Regions from separate parts of the Acidovorax facilis genome, predicted to be linked through region 3. Evidence: predicted binding sites of a transcription regulator. Region 3 holds the regulator's gene; each other region holds the start of a gene.
The links. Region 3 encodes FNR, which switches genes on or off when oxygen is low (the NO sensors DNR and NnrR bind a similar motif). Its sites were predicted from a motif close to TTGATNNNNATCAA; they were not measured.
Positions count from the first base shown of each region.

Region 1: a site for FNR is predicted at 4,442-4,455, ahead of ACQ4MJ_RS24440 (TraR/DksA family transcriptional regulator). Genes of this name have one in related genera too.
Region 2: a site for FNR is predicted at 3,490-3,503, ahead of ACQ4MJ_RS05495 (type IV pili methyl-accepting chemotaxis transducer N-terminal domain-containing protein). Genes of this name have one in related genera too.

Region 1 covers NZ_CP192460.1:5,309,495-5,316,078, forward strand. The annotation lists gene ACQ4MJ_RS24410 (hypothetical protein) at 1-312, opposite strand, end outside; gene nhaR (transcriptional activator NhaR) at 814-1,710, opposite strand; gene ACQ4MJ_RS24420 (Rrf2 family transcriptional regulator) at 1,862-2,407, shown strand; gene ACQ4MJ_RS24425 (MarC family protein) at 2,507-3,100, opposite strand; gene ACQ4MJ_RS24430 (VOC family protein) at 3,097-3,510, opposite strand; gene ACQ4MJ_RS24435 (hypothetical protein) at 3,563-3,937, opposite strand; gene ACQ4MJ_RS24440 (TraR/DksA family transcriptional regulator) at 4,009-4,380, opposite strand; gene ACQ4MJ_RS24445 (glutathione S-transferase) at 4,498-5,145, opposite strand; gene ACQ4MJ_RS24450 (DUF2946 family protein) at 5,268-5,633, shown strand; gene ACQ4MJ_RS24455 (TonB-dependent receptor) at 5,714-6,584, shown strand, end outside.
Region 2 covers NZ_CP192460.1:1,212,515-1,219,098, forward strand. The annotation lists gene moeA (molybdopterin molybdotransferase MoeA) at 1-592, opposite strand, end outside; gene ACQ4MJ_RS05475 (GNAT family N-acetyltransferase) at 612-1,157, opposite strand; gene mobA (molybdenum cofactor guanylyltransferase MobA) at 1,173-1,817, opposite strand; gene ACQ4MJ_RS05485 (DUF6713 family protein) at 1,848-2,231, opposite strand; gene moaA (GTP 3',8-cyclase MoaA) at 2,298-3,434, opposite strand; gene ACQ4MJ_RS05495 (type IV pili methyl-accepting chemotaxis transducer N-terminal domain-containing protein) at 3,604-4,455, shown strand; gene ACQ4MJ_RS05500 (hypothetical protein) at 4,484-5,164, opposite strand; gene ACQ4MJ_RS05505 (hypothetical protein) at 5,161-6,135, opposite strand; gene ACQ4MJ_RS05510 (SDR family oxidoreductase) at 6,515-6,584, opposite strand, start outside.
Region 3 covers NZ_CP192460.1:2,582,117-2,588,700, forward strand. The annotation lists gene ACQ4MJ_RS11675 (sulfite exporter TauE/SafE family protein) at 1-462, opposite strand, end outside; gene hemN (oxygen-independent coproporphyrinogen III oxidase) at 468-1,850, opposite strand; gene fnr (fumarate/nitrate reduction transcriptional regulator Fnr) at 2,038-2,760, shown strand; gene ACQ4MJ_RS11690 (hypothetical protein) at 2,829-3,122, opposite strand; gene ACQ4MJ_RS11695 (FixH family protein) at 3,174-3,455, opposite strand; gene ccoG (cytochrome c oxidase accessory protein CcoG) at 3,529-4,974, opposite strand; gene ccoP (cytochrome-c oxidase, cbb3-type subunit III) at 5,061-5,978, opposite strand; gene ACQ4MJ_RS11710 (cbb3-type cytochrome oxidase subunit 3) at 6,003-6,140, opposite strand; gene ccoO (cytochrome-c oxidase, cbb3-type subunit II) at 6,154-6,584, opposite strand, start outside.

The DNA of each region.
Region 1 (6,584 bases), 2.7 Mb from region 3:
TGGATACAGACGGGCAACGGTTGGGGATGCTGACAAGGATTCCATGAGCCGGTACAACTCCGAAGCCGGCTCGGATTCGTCGGCCCATGCCGAGGCAATCTTCAACGGTACGGGCTGGCGCAAGTACTCAATGATTGATCCGACGTACTCAGGATTGGCGCCGGTTTTTGATGCATCAAGAACCGCAAGCAGCGGACGAGTCAGCCTTAGTCGGCTAGCCCATTCAAGCAAAGGATGCAGCGACGCTGGAAGCCCAAAGGCCTCAAAAGCCTGTCCGTCCTGACCGCCGAAAATCCAGGGTCCGTTGTCCATTAGGTCTCAATCGTTGAAATGCGGCGCGTTCTGCACCGACCGGAATCGTCAAAATTCCATGTGTATTCAACGTTTTACATCATTACTAGTCAATTGAAAACGTAAGATATGTTCTCATCAGCCTAGAGCTCATAACCAACATGGCAGGCCTCTGCTGAACAAAACGCCCACTACACAGTGGGCGTTTTTGTTTCTGCCTCTCGGACCGTGCGGGATTGGCACTCTGGCTTGCCAGGTGATTTCTTCCAACCCGGCAAATGGCCTTTCATGTCGCCGTCATCCGGCATGGCATGTTTTCACAAACGAGGGCTTGGCCCTGGGCATATCGGGGGAGCCTTGGTGTTTGATGCAGGGCTCATCACAGCAACTCCATGAGCAGGCTGCCTGAGGCCGCGTTTTGTTGAGAGGCCGCAAAAGCTGCCTTAACCTGACCCTCGGCGTTCCTGAGCCCGCCTGGAGGCCTTCGATCATGGAGTCCTGCGCGGGTGGCACCCGGCAAACTCATTTCCCGAACAGATCTGCCTTGGCTGCCTTGGTGATTGCTGCCACGCAGGGGTGCGTGATGCGTCGCTCCACAGAAATCGCAAAAAACTCCTCGACCAGTTCCGTCGTGCGGCCGATCACTTCGACACCAAACTGTGCGGTGGTTTCCTCATCCAGAACGGTCGGGGACGTGAAAACCCCACGGCCTTCGCGGCCGAAAGCATTCATCAACGCACTGTCGTCGAACTCACCCACGAGCCGTGGCTGCAACTGGTATTTGTTAAACCAGTGATCGAGCTGTTGGCGCACGGAAGACATAGGGCCTTGGATGAGCATGGGGGCGCCCTGGAGGCATTGGGGAAAGGAACCCTGTAGCTGCGCCTTCAGGCCAGGAGCGCAGAAAAAACTCATACCACTGGTTCCTAGCGGGTGGTTGAACGCCTTGACGCCGATTTTTTTGGAAACGGGTTCATCGGCCAGCACCAGATCGAGTTTGTGCAGGCTCAGTTGGGCGATGAGTTCTGGAAATTTTCCTTCCTGGCAGGTCATGTGCACCTGTTCAGGCATGCCCAAGGCGGGTTCCAGAAGGTGATAGGCCACGGACTTCGCGATCGAGTCTGCAACCCCTACGCGAAATTCCAGCGGTTTGGCGTGGCCGCGGGAGAGGCGGATCGATTTTTCCAGCTCGTCCCCCAGCGTAAAAATCTGCTCCGCGTAACCCAGGGCGACACGACCCTCGCTGGTGAGTTCCAGCCCACGCCCCCGCTTGCGAAAGAGGTCGTGGCCCAGCCATTCCTCCAGCTGTTTGATCTGCCCAGAAAGCGTCTGGGGCGTGGTGTGCAGCTGCTCACCTGCCCGCATCACCCCTCCGGCCTTTGCAACCGTCCAGAAATACCGCAGATGCTTGAAGTTCATGGTGATAAATGCTTCGTAAAAAACGATCAATCAACGTTGATAAAACGAATATACGCGAAGTATTAAACCGCCTACATTGAACGCTTGGCCCCTTTCCGCAGCCATTGGTGCTGCGGTCTGGAACTGTCAACGTTCACAAGGAGTAGCAACGATGCGGATTACCACCCGAGGACAACTTGCGGTATCGGCAATGACCGACCTGGCGCTGCGCCAGAAGATGCGGCCGGTAGCGCTTTCGACGATCAGCGCCCGGCAGGGTACCTCGCTGTCGTACCTGGAGCAGCTGTTCAGCGCCTTGCGCCGTGCCGGGCTCGTGGACAGCACACGCGGCCCGGGTGGCGGTTACACCCTTTCCCGAAACACAGACCAGATCTCAGTGGCCGAGATCATCCTGGCGGTCGAGAACCTCAAGACCGACGATCTGCAAAGCCTGGGTGCCGGCCAGGCTGCGCAAGTGAAGTCGATGACGGGCGAACTCTGGTCCACCTTCAACGCACGGGTGATGGAGTACTTGCAGTCGGTGACTTTGCAAGACCTTGTGGCGCAGCAGCATGCCAAGGGTGTGGTGGCCGAGGAAATGGCCCCTGCAGCCCCTCGCCCCAAGCTGAGCGCCAAGCCGCGCCCCTTGATGGCGCGGGTGGGCGTGCCCAACTCGGTGTTCGCACTGGGTTCGATCCCGCTGCTGCAACGCCGTTGAGACCGCACACCGGTTGCGCTCTGCAGTTGCGGGCGCATGCCAGTGCTCCGGGGGGGCGGCCTTGGCCCGCCCTCCATCAGTTTTGCGTGCGCGGGGCGGCTACAGCTGCTGCGCGAGCTGCTTGATTCCCCGGATCAGCATCTCTACCGAGATGGCGACCAGGATCAGGCCCATCAGGCGTTCAAACGCCATCACCACGCGTTCGCCCACCAGGCGCTGGATGCGTTCTGCCATCAGCAACACCACGGCGCACACGGCCATGGTGACGCACAGCGCGCCCACCCATTCCCAGCGGCGTTCCGGCGCCTGGGCCACCAGCAGCATGACAGTGGCGAGCGCTGAGGGGCCCGCCAAGGCAGGGATGGCCAGCGGCACGATCAAGGGTTCGCCCGGCAGCTCCGCCTGTGGGCCGTCAGCCGACGGAAAAATCATGCGCAGCGCGATCAGAAACAGCACCACCGCACCCGCAATCTGCAACGACAAATCGCTCAGGTTCATCACCTGCAGAAACTGAGCCCCGAAAAACAGAAACACCAGCAGCAGCGCAAACGCAATCAGCACCTCCCGCAGGATCACCCGCGCCCGGCGCTCGGGCGCCACGCCGCGCAGGGCGTTGGCAAAGATGGGGATGTTGCCCAGCGGATCGGTGATCAGCAGGAGCAGGATGGTGGCGGACGCGAAGGTGTAGCTCACGATGCGTACACCGCGTCCAGTGAGCGAAAGCCCTTGATCTCGATCGGATTGCCGCTGGGGTCGTGGAAGAACATCGTCCACTGTTCGCCGGGCTGGCCCTCAAAGCGCACCTGCGGATCCAGCACAAAGGTGGTGCCGGCGGCCTTCAGCCGTGCGGCCAGCGCATGCCAGTCGGGCAATTCCATGATGGCGCCAAAGTGCGGCATGGGTACCAAGTGGTCGCCCACATGGCCGGTGCGGGCACTGGCAAACGGGGGGCCCAAGTGCAACGAGATCTGGTGGCCGAAAAAATCGAAGTCCACCCAGGTATCGGTGCTTCGGCCTTCCTGGCAACCGAGCACGCCGCCATAAAAGCGGCGCGCGGCATCCAGGTCGGTGACGTGAAAGGCGAGGTGAAAGAGGCTGCGCATCCCGTAAAGGATAGCAGCCAAGGCTGCGCTGCGGGCGCGGCCTGGAGGCCTGTCAGGCGACAGACGGGTCGGCGGCCATGTTGTCAAATTTCTTGAAATACTGGCGCGCCATGGCCACTAGCTGGGCGTCGGTCGGGTGGTCTGCAGCCACAGAGTCCACCACCACATCGGCCACCGCAGCATGGTGCTTGGCCGCCCAGTCGCGGAACTGGTTGCGTACCAGGCCCGGGCCAGCCAGCAGCACTTCACGCGTGTCGGCCAAGGCCTGGGCGACGTCGGCAAAGAAAGCGGTGAGGTCGTCGGCTTTGCCCTGGTGCTTGTGGTGGCTGCGGGACTTGATGCGCTGGGCCTCGGCATGCTCGCGGTCGAACATCACCACGTGGGCTTCGGACTGGTCCATCCAGACAACGGCGTGAAAAGTGCTCATGAATCGGCTTTCTTGAAGTGACGAAAAAAACGGGGAAAGAAGGGAAAAGGGGCCTGAATGCGTGAGCGAACTTACGCAGCACGGCGGTGTTGCTCGGCCTTTTCCTGGCAGTGCACGCAACGTGCGGCCTCGGGGGTGGCGTGCAGGCGTGCGGCGGTGATGTGGGTGCCACAGTCTGTGCATTCGCCGTAAGTACCCGCTTCAATGCGGGCCAAAGCGGCTTCCACGGCGGCAAGGTGGGTGGTTTCGCGCTCGTCCAGCGCAAACTCCAGTTCACGCTCGGTGGCGAGTTGGGCACGCGGGTCCTCGGGCTGACCAAAGTGGTCGGCAGCGGCCTCGGCGCGGCCGATGACGCCCCCGCGCTGCGCGGCCAACTGGGCCAGCAGCTCGGATTGCTGGGCCAGCAATTGTTGGCGGAATGGGGCGGCCTGGGTCTTGTCCATGCAGTGTCTCCTCAAGGGTGATCGGATACCTGCATGGTGCGCTTGTGCGCGATGACCTCGGTTGACCAAGGTCAAGGGATGAAGACCCAGCGCCTGGGGCGGGTTTAGAACAGGGTCTTAGCGCTTGGGCGGCCGCGCCAGCATTTCAGCGGTGTTGGTCTTGCGATCGGCGTTCACGCGCTGCACGTGGGGGCGCTCTGCCATGCGCGTGAGGTACTCGCGCACAGGCAGATCGGCCAGGTAGTCGCGGCCATAGATGATCTTGGTGGCCGAGCTGACCAGCGGCAGGTGCACGATGGCTGCGCAGTCGGCCAGGGTGAAGGCGTCGCCGCCTACGTAGGGGCTGAACTTCGCAAGCTGACCGAAGGCGGCAATGTTTTTCTCAAGCTGCGCTCCCACCTTTTCCTTGGCGGTGTCGCTCACGGTTCCGCCAAAAAAAGCCTGGGGATACAGGTTGCGTGCCACCAGCTCCAGATGCAACTCCAGAAAGGTGATCAGCTCGCGCACCTTGGCGGCCTGGTAGGGGTTGGCAGGGATCAGCGCTGGCTGTGGGTGGGCTGCCTCGATGTAGTCCGCCATCACGGCCGATTCGCACAGCGGCCCCTCGGGCGTGCGCAGGTAGGGCACCTTACCCAGCGGGCTGGCGCTGCGGTCGGTCTCGCCCACCCAGGCCAGTTCTTCGGTGAAGGGCAGGCCCTTTTCGAGCAAGGCGAGTTTGATCTTGTTGTAGTAGTTGCTGGCCGAAAAGCCGCAGAGTGTGAGCATGGTGGCGTCTCCGTTGTGGTGGTGAATGCAGCACGCATCCTAGGTGGGGGCGGGGGCGCAGTCCGTCGCGCAGATGACCCCGGTCAAGGGGTGCGCACCCAGGCCCCCTACAATTCGCACCCATGCCCTCCCTGCAAACCATTCGCAGCCTTCGCTGGCTCGCCCGCCTTGTGCTGGCGTGGTTTGTGTTGTCCATCGGGGTGGCGGTGGCGTCGCCGCTGGTCAATCCGCAGGCGATGGAACTGATCTGTTCGGGCTCGGGCGCCATCAAGCTGCTGGTCAAGACCGATGACGGTGCCAAGGAGATGTCCAGCCACACGCTGGACTGCCCCCTCTGCGCGCATGTCGGCGCTCCGCCTCCCGTGTCGCAGGCCCAGCTGCCTGTGGTCCACCCCCTGGCGCATGCCCTGCGCCCCATCCCTGCCGCGCACATTGCTGCGCGCACCGCCGCGCCGCTGCCGCCGCGTGGGCCCCCGGCCTTCTCCTGAAATCGCTATATTTTTAATAGCTGTTTGCGCTTGATAGATAAGCGCTGACAGCCTATTTGGCTTGAAATTCAGGAGTTCCCATGCGCAAAAGCCGCATGGCGCTGGCCGTGGCCAGTGCCTTTCCCCTCGCACTCTGCGTGGGTGTTTCCGCGTTGGCCCAGACCGTCGACAGCGCCGGCAACAGCAATGCCCCCGTCAAGGAACTGGGCGTTGTCACCATCAGCGGCGGCCAGCCCACCTCGCTGCCCACGCAGATTCCCACCACCATCGAGGGCGTGACGCGCGAGCAGATCGAGCATTCGATCAACGCCACCGACAGCGAAGACGCCCTCAAGTACCTGCCCAGCCTGCTGGTGCGCAAGCGCTACATCGGCGACTACAACCACGCCGTGTTGTCCACGCGCGCCTCGGGCACGGGCAACCCGGCGCGGTCCATGGTGTTTGCCGACGGCATTTTGCTCAGCAACTACCTGGGCAACGGCCCCACCAACGCGCCGCGCTGGATGCTGGTCACGCCCGAGGAGATCGAGCGCGTGGACGTGCTCTACGGCCCGTTTTCGGCCGCCTACGCAGGCAACTCGGTGGGCGCGGTGGTGGACTACGTCACGCGCATGCCCACAAAGTTCGAGGCCCACGGGCAGGTCAGCGTTCAGCATCAGCCGTTCGATTTGTACGGCACCAACGCCACCTACGCTGGCAAGCAGGTCAGCGCATCCGTCGGCAACAAGAACGGCGACTGGTCCTGGTTCCTCAACTTCAACAAGACCGACAGCGAAGGCCAGCCGCTCACCTTCCCCACGCGCCTCGTGTCCGCTGGTACCGTGGGCAATGCGGGCACGCCGGTGACGGGCGCGGTGCCTGGGCTCAACCGCAGCAACCAGCCCTGGTACCTGCTGGGCACGGCCACGCAGTACCACACGCAGCAAGACCACATCAAGGCCAAGATCGCCT
Region 2 (6,584 bases), 1.4 Mb from region 3:
ACGCCACGCGCAGGCGGCGGTATACCGTGACGGTGGGCAGGCCCAGGCTGGCGACCAGGCCCAGCGCAGCAGGCGCCAGCAGCGTGCCTTTGGCCAGCGCCACGCTACCCTCCATCAGGTCTTCGCCCTTGAAGCGGCGGTTGTCGCCGGTCTTGAGCACATCGGCCGCGATGGTGATGTGCCCGTCAGCTGCGGCGGCCGTGGTGAACTCCTGCGGCACCACGGTATCGAGGCCCGTGGGCATGATGGCGCCGGTCATGATCTTGACGCACTCGCCCGCCGCCACGGTGCCCACCCAGGCCTTGCCCGCCAGCGCCGTGCCCACCACGCGCAGCGTGAGAGGCTGGCCTGCAATCAGTTGGTCGCCGGCAAACGCATAGCCGTCCATGGCCGAGTTGTCGTGTGGTGGCACGCTGATGGGTGAAATCACGTCCTGCGCCAGCACGCGTCCCAGGGCGCTGAAGAGGGGCAAGTCTTCGGTGGCGCTCACGGGCTCGACCAGCCGTTCCAAGAACGTGTTCACATCGGCAGCGCTCAGGGCCTGCGGGTCGTAGCCTTGCAGTTCGGCGGCAATCTGGGCAATGGTTTTCATGGGGCTCAGTAACTTTCAATCAGTCGTGCAGCACGCGCACCATGTGCAGCTTGTCAAAGCCCACGCCGTCCACCACGATGGCATGGGGCAGCAGGCCCCAGGCGCGGAACCCAGCCTGCTCGTACAGGCGCACGACATGAGTGTTGGAGACCGTGACCGTCAGCACCAGCTGGGTCAGCCCGGGCACGCGGCTGGCTGCCTCTACGCAGGCGACTACCAGCTGCTGGCCGACGCCCTGGCGCTGGGCTTGTGGCGCAACCATCATGCCTACCAGCGTAGCGAGGTGCCGCTGCTTGGTGCGCTGCTCGCGCTCACAGCCCAGGCAGCCGACCAGCTGGCCTGCGGCATCGAAGGCACCGAGGAAGAACTGACCCGACTCCGGCGCGCCAAAACGCGCCACGTACTCGCTGGCATCGCGGCCCACCGAGGATTCGTAGTCGGACGTGAACGCATCCGGCGCGGTGCGCAACGCCTCGTCGCGAAGGGCTTTGTAGGCCACAGCGTCCGATGCGACCAACGGGCGGATCAACACTGCACGGGCGACCGCAGGCGTATGCGCGTTCATCGCAGCGGTGCGTGATCAGGCCTGCGGCGCGCTCGCGCTTTCCAGCGCGTGCAGCTCAGCCAGCGTGTTGGCGTTGAAAAAGGCCTTGGGGTCGTCGCCGGGCTGGTCAAACGGCACGATGGCGCAGCGGTGCTGTGCCGTCCATGCATCAATCTTGCGGCCACCGGCCTGGGTGAAAGCGACCAGGCTTTCGAGCAGGTCCACGCGCAGCAGGCAGAACACCGGCTGGGTGCGCACGGTGGTGCGGCCCGTGCCATCGTCCTCGGGCGCTGCGGCCATGGCGATGTCAGCGTCCTGGGCGTCAGCCGCCGCCGCCAGGCGCTGGGCCAGGTCCAGGGGGAACAGCGGGGTGTCGCAGGGCACTGTCAGCAGCCAGGGCGTTTCGCAACGCTCCAGTCCTGTCAAAAAACCTGCTAGCGGCCCGGCATAGTCGCTCAGCACGTCGGGCCACACCGGTGCGCCGAAGGCTTCGTAGGCGGCCAGATTGCGATTGGCGTTGACCATGGTGGCGCCGGTCTGCATCTGCAGTCGCATCAGGGTGTGCAGGGCCAGGGGCAGGCCCCGAAAGTTCTGCAGGCCTTTGTCGACCCCGCCCATGCGGGAGCCGCGGCCGCCGGCAAGGACGATGCCGGTAATGTCTTGGGTGTCAATCTTGGTCATGGTGCGCGCGATGGAGCGTGAAATAGAGGGCTACCGCAGCGGCCGGGTACGCAGCGCGGTCAACTGCAGGCAGGAAAGGACGGCCGTGCCGACCAGCAGGCCCAGGGACACAGGTTGTACAAAGGCCTCGTGTCCCAGGGCAAAAAACAGCCCGTGGATCACCACGGTCAAGGCACCGAGGCAAGGCATGAGTTTGTAGAACATCAGGGCCGCTGAACCCTCGCCACGGGCCACTTGCGACTGCGCGTACAGCACCAGCGCAATGATGGGCAGGTTCAGCAGCAAGTTGACCTGGTTGCCGCCGGGGATGTGAAACAGCTCCCACTCGTGCCAGTACGCGGCGTCGATCTGGTGGGTGACCAGGACGGCGGCGTTGGCCAGAAACAGTGCGCGGTGTTTGGGTTGAAGGGACATGGGTGGCTGTAAGGGCAACGCGAGGACCGAAGCCACCGATGGTGCCCTAAAAAGTCGGCACTTTGCTTACCCGCCGATGTAGCTCATTTCCACACGCCGCACCCCTGGCGTGTTGTCTGCCGGCAGGGTGCTGCGCAGCTCGGAGTAGCGGTCAGCGCGCTGCTGCCAGATGGGCGCGATGGCCGAGGCAATCGCCTCGTCGCTGGCGCCGCCGCGTAGCAGGGTTCGCAGGTCGTAGCCCTCGGAGGCAAACAGGCACAGGTAGAGCTTGCCTTCGGTAGACAGGCGCGCGCGGTTGCAGTCGTGGCAAAACGCCTGGGTCACGCTGCTGATCACGCCCACCTCGCCCAGGGCGGGGTCATATTGGCCTGCGGCATTGGCATAGCCCCAGCGCTCTGCAGTTTCGCCGGGGCTGCTCGGGTCGAGCTGGACCAGCGGCAGCTCGGCGCGCAGGCGGTTGATCAGCTCGGCCGAGGGCAGCACTTCGTCCATGCGCCAGCCGTTGGTGGCGCCCACGTCCATGTATTCGATGAAACGCAGCGTGGTGCCCGTGCCCCTGAAGTGGCGGGCCATGGGCAAAATTTCGTGGTCGTTGGTGCCGCGCTTGACCACCATGTTGACCTTGATGTGCGACAGCCCGGCGGCGTGCGCCGCTTCGATGCCCGCCAGCACGTCGGCCACCGGAAAGTCCACGTCGTTCATGCGGCGAAACACGGCGTCGTCCAGGCCGTCGAGGCTCACGGTCACGCGGTTCAAGCCCGCGTCTTTCAGCGCTTTGGCCTTGCGCGCCAGCAGTGATCCGTTGGTGGTCAGCGTGAGGTCGGGCGCCAGCCCGTCCACCGTGCGCAGCTGGGCCAGTTGCGCCACCAGCGCTTCCAGGTTCTTGCGCAGCAGGGGCTCGCCACCAGTCAGGCGGATCTTGCGCACGCCATGCGCCAGGAAGAGCTTTGCCAGCCGCGTGATCTCTTCAAAGCTCAGCAGCGCGCCATGGGGCAGGTAGGGGTAGTCCTTGTCGAACACTTCCTTGGGCATGCAGTAGTTGCAGCGGAAGTTGCAGCGGTCCGTCACGCTGATGCGCAGGTCGCGCAGCGGGCGGCCCCGGGTGTCGGTGAGCAGGCCGGTGGGGGCCACGGGGTGTGTGGGCACCCGCGCCGCCAGAGCGGCGATGCGTTGGTCCACCAGAGGAATCACACGTTCGGCCATGGCGTGATTTTGCCGCAAGGGGGCCTGCAGAGGGGGCAAGCCCCTGCGCGCGGAGTTGATCGCGGTCAAGTTTTGCCCAGGCGCTGGTATGGCCCGCCTTTGACATGGCGCAGGGCGTTCTGTTTGCTGCGTTGCAACAATCTGCCCATTCGATTTCAAGGGGATTCCCATGTTGACGCGCGAATTTTCTGCCGATGCCGTGCCATGCCAGCGCCGTGTGGCCCTTCAGCGGGTGGCGGCGGGTGTTCTGCTGCCCACCTGGGCAACTTGGGCGACAGGAGCCCAGGCGCAGATGGGGTTGTCGGGGGCCATCAACTATGCGGGCTGGTTTCGCGCACTGTCGCAGCGCATGGCCAAGGCCTATTGCCAGCAGTACCTGCAGGTGCTGCCTGCTGCGGCGGTGGATGTGATGGGTTTGGCGCGCAAGATGGTGCAGACGGGTAGCGGCGAACTGGCCCGAGGCATGCAGTCGGGCCAGTGGCCTGCAGAAGTCGGGCGGCAGCTGGCAGAAGTGCAAAAGCAGTTTGCCCTGCTCAACCAGATGACTTCGGCGCCCGCCACCACCACGGCCCTGGTAGCGGCGGCATCGGAACAGGCCGATCGAACGCTGCTCATTGCGCAGGCCGTGACCGAGGCCATCGAAAAATTGGCACAGGCCCCCAGTGCCCGCCTGGTGAACCTGGCGGGCCGCCAGCGCATGCTGTCGCAGCGCCTGGCCAAGAACTACTTTTTGAGTGCTGCCAAGGTGGATTCCAAGGTGGTGCAGGCGCAGCTGGCGTCCGATGCGGCGGACTTCCGCCAGGCCTTGCAGACATTGAAGGCGGCGCCCGTGTCCACATCGTCCGTCCGCAACGAGCTGGAGTTGGCCGACTCACAGTGGCTGTTTTTTGAATCCGCGCTGCGCCGCCCGGCCGATGACGCGGGGCTGAACGCCGTGGCTACCACCAGCGAACGCCTGCTGGGGGTGATGGACAAGCTCACCGGCCTGTACGACGCTGCCCTGCGCGAGGTGCTGGGCTGAGAGGCACGGAACGGCCGGGGTCACCCGATCAGCCGCCCCAGGCCGCATGCTGCATGAAGTCCGCAAGGCGGCAATCGCGCCCCACCAGCACCAGCCGGGTGTCCAGCGCGTTGAAAAACCCTGGGGGAGGTGGAAGCGGCAGCTGCTGGACGCGTTTGTGGGTGTCGATGCGCGCCGCTGCCAGTTCGTAGTCGCGTGCCAGGGCCATCCACAGGCCATGGGCGCCAGCCGACTGGCGTGCGCCTGTTATCAGGCTCCTCCCTGAGTCCAGCCACCATCGGTAGATGGCGGATGCAATGCCCATGCGGCGGTAGCCGTCCACCACCTTGGTGTGGGGCGCACGCAGGTGGCGGTCGGTGCGGCGGTCCACCTCGACCAGCCGGTTGAACACGGTGTAGGCCACGATGCGGTTGCGCTGCGGGTCGATGGCATACACAAAGTATTCGCCGCCGGCCTCGCGCAGGCGAAACACCAGCCCATGCAGATGCAAGGGCAACGGCTGCATCGCATCGCGCGTGCGGTGGTTGGTGCGGATGCGGTCGTACAGCGCCTCGAACTCGCGCTGGATGTCGCGGCCCGACAGATCCACGTCGATGCGCAGTTCGGTCAGCCGCTGGGCCCACCGGCCCAGCAAGCCCTGGCCGGGCCACGTATTGGCGATGAAGGTGGCGTCGCGTGGGTCGCACAGGCTGCAGGCGATGGCCATCATGGCGTGTTCCCCTGGCCATCGGTCCAGCAGCCGCTCAGCAGGCGTGCAGGCTGTTCGCGGGCGCACACCTGGGCGCTGTGGGGCCAGTCGGGCAGCGGCACCACCAGGCCTGCGTATACGCCGTAGGCCTCACCCGCCGCAATGGTTTCGCCCGCCCACAGGCTCTCGCCCGCACGGATGGCCCCTCCGGCGTGAATGTGCCCACCGGCCCGCACACCCCAGCCCGCTTGCAGGTGGCCCTTGCAGTCCACGTCGCCCGTTACCCACACGCCCCGGGCAGCCTGCACGGCAGCATCGGTTTGCAAGTGGCCACCCACCTTGATGCCGCCGTCGCAACCCAGGTCGCCTACCACCCGCAGATCCTGGGTCACCCGGCAGTGGCCACCGACGTGGGCGGCAGCCCCGCAGTCCAGCTCGCCGCCCACACGCAGGCTGCCTGTGCACTGCAGTCGCTGCGCCACTGTCAGCGACCAGCCCACGCGCGCATCGCCGTGCAGCCGCGCGCTGCCCTCGCAGCGCACTGCGCCCGCCACGCGCAGGTCTTCGCCCACGCGCAGTGCTCTACCCACCCGCAGGCCGCCCAGCACGCTGAGGCTGCGGCCCGTGCGCAGCACACCCTCCACGTCGGCGTGGCCCCGGCAGCGCACGCTGCCGGCAAACACCAGCGCGTCGGCCTCCAGGTGGTCTATTTCCAGCACATCGTTGGTGGGGCCGAACTGGTCCAGCATCCAGCAAGCGTCTTCCACGCGACCTTCGCGCACCAGGTCGTCCAGCAGCGCCTGGTAGTTGCTGGCGCCCTCCTGGCGGCGCAGGTACCAGCGGTAGCCGTCGGCGCAGGGCTGCTTGGCACGGATGAAGTTGCGGGTGATGTCGGGGGCGACCGCCGCGCTGGCGATGGCCTCATCGGCGGGCAGGCTGCGCGCAGGGGCGCACGGGGCGAGCGAAATCTCGCCCGAAGGGAACGGGGGCATGGACACTCCTGGCGTTCGCGCCCCGGCCGTGGCCAAGGCGCAAGCTGGCGCTGGGCGTGGGGCCCGGCGACAGGAGGTGCGCGAAAAGAATGCGAAGGGGAGGGGGTGTCGCCGGGCTCAGGAATCTGCAGCAAGCGTGCAGACTTGGCGGTCACCGGCCTGGAGCGTGGCCTGCGAGCGCGCGGCACGGCGCAGCGGCGCGGTCGCGCTGGCGGCTGTGGCGGGAGAGTGGCTCGCAAACATCGGCGGCACTATAGGCAGCAGGGCCTGCACCGTCAAATCAATCCGCACTGCCCTAGTGCGGATTGGGACGCTCAAAAAGGGGCGTGGTGGCTGCTTCAGAGAGCATGCCGCGACGCCTGTTTGTTTGCTTGCTGACTTACACGCAGCGCCCGCCATCCACCTCAATGCACACGCCGCTGATGAATGACGCCTCGTCGCTGGCCAGG
Region 3 (6,584 bases):
TGCACTGACCAGAGGCCGCACACGCGCCCATACGGTACGGCCCGCCTGCTCTACCCACAGGGGCTGGCGCGCCTGGATCACCATCATCAAACCCCACGCCATCACCGCAACATGCATCAGGGTCCACGCAGGGCGAAATGCCACGGTTTGCTGGGTCAACCATGCCAGGCTGTCCATGGCCCATGCAGCCAAGCCACCCGCCACAGCGTACCCGGCCAAGCGGCCAGCATGAAAAGCGACGGCGCGCCGAATGACACCGCCACGGGGCACCCACTGCACTGCCTGCACTGCCTGCACCGTCTGGGGAGTTGCCTGGGGCTGCACATCGCCACCGGCTGTGGACGCCATGCCCCCACCGCCCTGCCCGATCAATGCCCCACAAGGCGCAGAACACATGGCCAAACAATGGGACCCGCCCACGAGTCCCATCAGCAAGGCGGTTGAGGCGACCGTAGCAATCATGAGAATCAGATGATGCGCGAAAAACGGGCGCGGTTGCGGTCAGCCTGCAGGTAACGGTCAAAGACCATGGCAATGCCGCGCACAAAGAACCAGCCCATGGCAGTGACCTCGACCCCATCGGGCCGCACCACCACAAGCCCCTGCTCGGCCATGGTTTCCAGTTGCGCCAGCTCGGCAGAGAAGTAGTGGCGAAAGTCGATCAACCACGCTTGCTCCATGGGCTCAAACAACAGCTCGCCTTGGCACATCAGGGCCATGATGACCGCGCGGCGCACGAGATCGTCGCGCGTCAGGGCCAACCCACGAACGACGGGCAGGCGCCCCTGATTCAGAAAATCGTAATACTCATCCAGGGTCTTGGCATTTTGGCTGTAGGTGGCTCCGACCCGGCCAATCGCAGACACCCCCAGGCCGATCAGGTCGCAATCAGGTTGCGTACTGTAGCCCTGGAAATTGCGGTGCAGACGCCCCTGGCGCTTGGCGACTGCCAATGCATCCTCAGGCAATGCAAAGTGGTCCATGCCCACATACACGTACCCTGCATCCATGAAGGCGTCCAGCGAGCGGGAGAGCATCGACACCTTGCCTGCAGCCGCTGGCAACTCGGCCGAAACAATACGGCGCTGAGGCTTGAAACGTTCTGGCAGATGGGCATACGCGTACAACGCGATACGGTCAGGCCGCAGCTGCGTAACCTGGGCCAGCGTGCGGTCAAACGACTCTGGCGTCTGACGAGGCAGGCCGTAGATCAAATCCACATTGATGGATTCAAAACCCAGCGAACGTGCGGACTCCACCAGCGAAAACACCTGCTCGGCAGGCTGTATGCGGTGAACGGCCTTTTGAACCTCGGGATCGAAATCCTGCACCCCAAAGCTCAGTCGGTTGAACCCCAGTTCCGCCAGAACTGCAAGGCGGTCCGCATTGACGGTGCGAGGGTCCACCTCAATCGAATACTCCCCGCCCGGCGCCAACGAAAAGCTGCGTTTGAGCATGCCCATCAGCTCCCGCAAGCCCTCGTCCGATAGAAAAGTGGGCGTGCCACCACCCAGGTGAAGCTGACTCACCACCTGCCCCGTGCCGCAGTGTGCTGTGTGCAAGTCAATCTCGCGGCTCAAATACCGCAAATACACCTCTGCCCGATCATGGTGTTTGGTGATGATCTTGTTGCATGCGCAGTAGTAACAAAGGGACTCGCAAAAGGGGATGTGCACGTACAAAGACAGCGGCAAGGCCTTCGTCATGGAGCCCAGCCTGCGCTGCTCCAAGGCAAGCGCGTAGTCGTCCTGCCCAAAGGCCTCGACGAAACGGTCAGCTGTTGGGTAAGAGGTATAACGGGGCCCTGGCACGTCGAAACGGCGCAGCAGCTCGGGCGAAACAGCGGTCATGGGCAAATTCCTTGCGTACACTTCGACTGTGCCGTAAGCTGCACTCCATGTCCTTGACCTGCATCAAGTGATGGGCCGGGACGAAGAGCGACAATTTGATGCACATCAGTCGCCCACCCGCACCCAAAGGCCCAGCCTGTTAGGCATATGGGGCGATATGCTCAAACCTTACCCAGCCTCTGTTCCTATGAACCCGCTCACCATCAAAGTCGCCTGCTCCAACTGCAACCTGCGCGAGCTGTGCATGCCGGTGGGGCTGAGCGAGGAACAGCTGCAACGCATTGACGAGGTCGTTGCCGTTCGCCGCAAGATCAAACGCGGTGGAACCCTTTTCCGCAACGGCGAATCCTTCACCTCGCTCTATGCCATTCGAACCGGCTTCTTCAAAACATGTGTAGCCACCGAAGACGGGCGTGACCAGGTCACGGGTTTTCAGATGGCAGGCGAGATCATCGGCCTTGATGGCATCGTGAATGACCACCACACCTGCGATGCAGTGGCCCTGGAAGACGCGGAAGTCTGCGTCATGCCGTTTGACCGCATCGAAGAGCTGTCCCGCGAAGTCACCGCCTTGCAGCACCATGTGCACAAGATCATGAGCCGCGAGATTGTCCGCGAGCATGGCGTGATGCTGCTCCTGGGCAGCATGCGCGCTGAGGAGCGCCTGGCCGCGTTCCTGCTCAACCTGGTTCAGCGCCTGCACGCCCGGGGGTTCTCGCAGTCCGAGCTCGTGCTGCGCATGACCCGCGAAGAGATCGGTAGCTACCTGGGCCTCAAGCTCGAAACCGTGAGCCGCACCTTCTCCAAGTTCGTGGAAGAAGGCATTGTCGAGGTCAAGCAGCGCCATGTGCGCATCCTGGAGACCGAGGCCCTCAAGCGCATCGTGAACAACCAGCAAGCCTGCCACTGAACCTGCTGTCGTCTGCCATCCTGGCAGTCTTTACCACATTGACCTTTGCCAATAGGTGGCACTACCGCTCAAGGGCACGATGATGTCTTGCGGCAGTCATCGGGACGCTCGCCTTCGGGAACCGGGCAACGGTTAAGTTCAAACGGTGACATGGCCAGCAGCGTGGTCAACGCGCTGGATGCCATCGTGATCATCCAGAACGCAAAAAAGGCCAGCGTGTACACGCCCTGCCGTGACAATGCCAACGGCTGCCCAAACCAGTGCAGGTCTTGCGGATCCACCATCGCAAAAACCAGCATTTCCATCACACCGGCCATCAAAAAAGCCGGCCAGGCAATCCACATCACGCGTTGCATCCACATTGGTTTGTCTCCTGGTAAGGCCGTGCAGGCATACTGCCCGGCCAGGTGGGTTCAGCGCGGCTGGTCCTGGACCGGGGTGGCAGCGTGGTTGCGGCCCTTCATGGCTGGCAACAGGCTTTTTTCTGGGGTGGCCAGTGTCTTGTTGATCTCGATGCCCTGGCGGTAATAATCTTCCGCGACCACAGGGTCGGGGCGCGATATCGCGAGCCACAGGGTCACAAACCCTGCAATGATCACGATCACGGGACCGGCGATGATCAGCCACACATGGCCAAACCTCCACCAGGGTGCAGCGGCAGAAGGGGCAGTGCCGAGGGCGGAACTGGATGGCATGGTGCTTACTCCTCAAAAATTATCTTGCTCAAAGCAAGACCCGCGAAGGTCTTGCACCGGGTCGCTCGCTGCGTTATCGCGGCACCAGAAACACGGATTTCTCGCTCACATGGGCGTCCGCGCCCAAGGCTTGCACATCGAACTGCACGGCATGTGATCCCGAAGGGGCTGATCCATACGGTATCTGCAGACGGACGGCCACCCACCGGGACTCCGCCGCACCGATGTCCACCTCGGCATCAGAAGCGACTTCCAGCCCTTCAAGGCCACGCACACTGATGCGATAGCGCTGGGGGCCTTCAGTGGCGTTCATGATCTGCAGGCGGTAGATGTTCTCCAGCTTTCCACCCGCCACGATGCGCGACAGCGCCGCCCGATCACGCACCACATCCACCTTCAAAGGCGTGCGTGTGACAAGGCTGGCCATCATGCCTACGCACAGGGCCACCAGAACCGCGCTGTATATCAGCACTCGTGGCCGCAGCACACGGCGCAGGATCTGCGACTGACTCCACCGTTTGGCCACGCCGTTCTGCGTAGAAAACCGGATGAGCCCGCGCGGATACTGCATCTTGTCCATCACGGTATTGCAGGCGTCCACGCACAGGCCACAGCCGATGCATTCGTACTGCAAGCCCTTGCGAATATCGATGCCCACGGGGCACACCTGCACACACAGCGAGCAGTCAATGCAATCGCCCAACCCCTGGGCCTTGTAGTCGATGTTCTTCTTACGCGGCCCACGCTGCTCACCGCGTTCTGGGTCGTAGGTAACGATCAGCGTGTCCTTGTCGAACATGGCGCTCTGAAAGCGCGCATAGGGACACATGTATTTGCACACCTGTTCGCGCATATAGCCAGCATTGCCATAGGTGGCAAAGCCATAGAACAGTACCCAGAAAATCTGCCAGCCACCCTGCACCGCCAGCAGCTCTGCCCCGAGTTCGCGGATGGGCACGAAATAGCCCACGAACGTGAACCCCGTCCACAACGCCACGGCAATCCAGATGACCTGCTTAAAAAACTTCTTGCGAACCTTCTCGAAGGTCCAGGGCCCATTGTCCAGCCGAAGCCGTGCACTGCGATCACCTTCGATCTTGTGCTCGATCCACATGAACATTTCGGTGTAGACCGTTTGCGGGCACGCAAATCCACACCAAAGTCGCCCTGCCACCGCCGTAAAGAGGAACAGGGATAACGCCGAGATAATGAGCAGGCCCGTGAGATAGATGAAATCCTGGGGGTACAGAACCAGGCCGAAGATGTAGAACCGCCGAGCCCCCAGGTCAAACAGCACCATCTGGCGCTGCCCCCATTCAAACCAGGGCAGCCCGTAGAAAACGATCTGCGTGAGAAACACCATACCCCAGCGCCAACGCGCGAACAGGCCACTGATGGAACGCGGGTAGATCTTCTTTTGCGCTTCGTACAGGGAAACAATCTCGCCCTGCGATGAGGCATCGGACGCAACCGGCGCTATCGGGATGACCTTGCGAGCAGGCTCGCTGGGTGGGTTCATGATGGTATCGGTCCGTTTGCTTCGTGGTTCTCAGTTTGCGCTGCCCCCTGGAGCAGTGCCTGGGCACTGCTCCAAGTGGCCAAGGCTCAGCGTGCAGCGGCCTGGGTGCCGTTCGACAAGCCCCAGACATAGGCCGACAGCACACCGATCTGCGCTTCTGTCAGCTTGTCCGCCTGGGCGGGCATCTGGTTGACCTTGCCGTTGTTGACCATGGCAGTGATGGCCGCCTCGCCCCAGCCATGCAGCCAGATGTCGTCGGTCAGGTTGGGGGCACCCAGTGCCTGATTACCCTTGCCGTCCATTCCGTGGCAGGCTGCACACGCCGTGAACTTGGACTTGCCCAACGAAGCACGCAGCGAGTCATGCGGGCTGCCCGAAAGACTCAGCACATAGTGCGAGAGATTGCGCACATCTTCGGGGGAGCCCACTGCGGCAGCCATGGGAGGCATGTTGCCGATACGGCCCTTCTCGATGGTTTCACGGATCTTCTCGGGTGCACCGCCATGCAACCAATCGCCATCAGCCAGATTGGGGAAACCCTTGCTACCCCGGGCGTCCGAGCCATGGCACTGCGCGCAGTTGTTCATGAACAGGCGCTCGCCAATGGCCTGGGCCTGAGGATCCTTGGCAATGTCTTCCGGCTTCATCGAGGCAAACCGGGCATACAGCGGCTCCAGCTCGGCCTTGGCCTTGGCCATCTCAGCCTCGTATTCGCCCTTCTGTGTCCAGTTGAGCTTGCCGGAAAAGCTGCCCAGGCCTGGATAGGCGGCCAGGTAGCCCAGGCCGAAGATGATGGTGATGACAAACAGCCACACCCACCAGCGTGGCAGGGGGTTGTTCATCTCGACCAGGTCTTCGTCCCAGACGTGGCCGGTAGTGTTGTCGGACGTGGCCATCACCTTCTTGCGGCCTGCCATCCAAAGCAGAATGCCGCAGGCGATGATGCCGACCAGGGTCAGCGTGGTCACAAAGACCGACCAGAAATTGCTGGTGAAGTCACTCATGGGGTGTTCTCGTTCTGGTGAAGGTCAATCTTGCTCGAAAGGCAGCTGGGCGGCCTCGTCGAACCGGGCCTTGTTGCGGCCTCGATAGGCCCAGACCCAGATGCCAATGAAACAGGCCATTGAAGCCAGCGTGGCCACAATGCGCATGGTGGTGATGTCCATGGGGATATCTCCTTTACTTGAGCGCGCGGCCCATGACTTGCAGGTACGCAATCAGCGCTTCCATCTCCGTCTTGCCCTTGACATCAGCGGCAGACGCAGCGATCTGTTCGTCGGTGTACGGCACACCCACAGTGCGCAGGGCCTTCATGCGCGGCGCCACGCTGGCGGGGTCCACGGCGTTCTTCTCCAGCCAAGGGTAGGCAGGCATGTTCGATTCGGGCACCACATCACGCGGGTTGTTCAGGTGGATGCGGTGCCATTCGTCGCTGTACTTGCCTCCCACGCGGTGCAGGTCGGGGCCTGTGCGCTTGCTGCCCCACTGGAAGGGGTGGTCGTACACAAACTCACCCGCCACCGAATAGTGCCCATAGCGCAGGGTTTCAGCGCGGAAGGGGCGGATCATCTGCGAGTGGCAGTTGTAGCAACCTTCACGGATGTAGACGT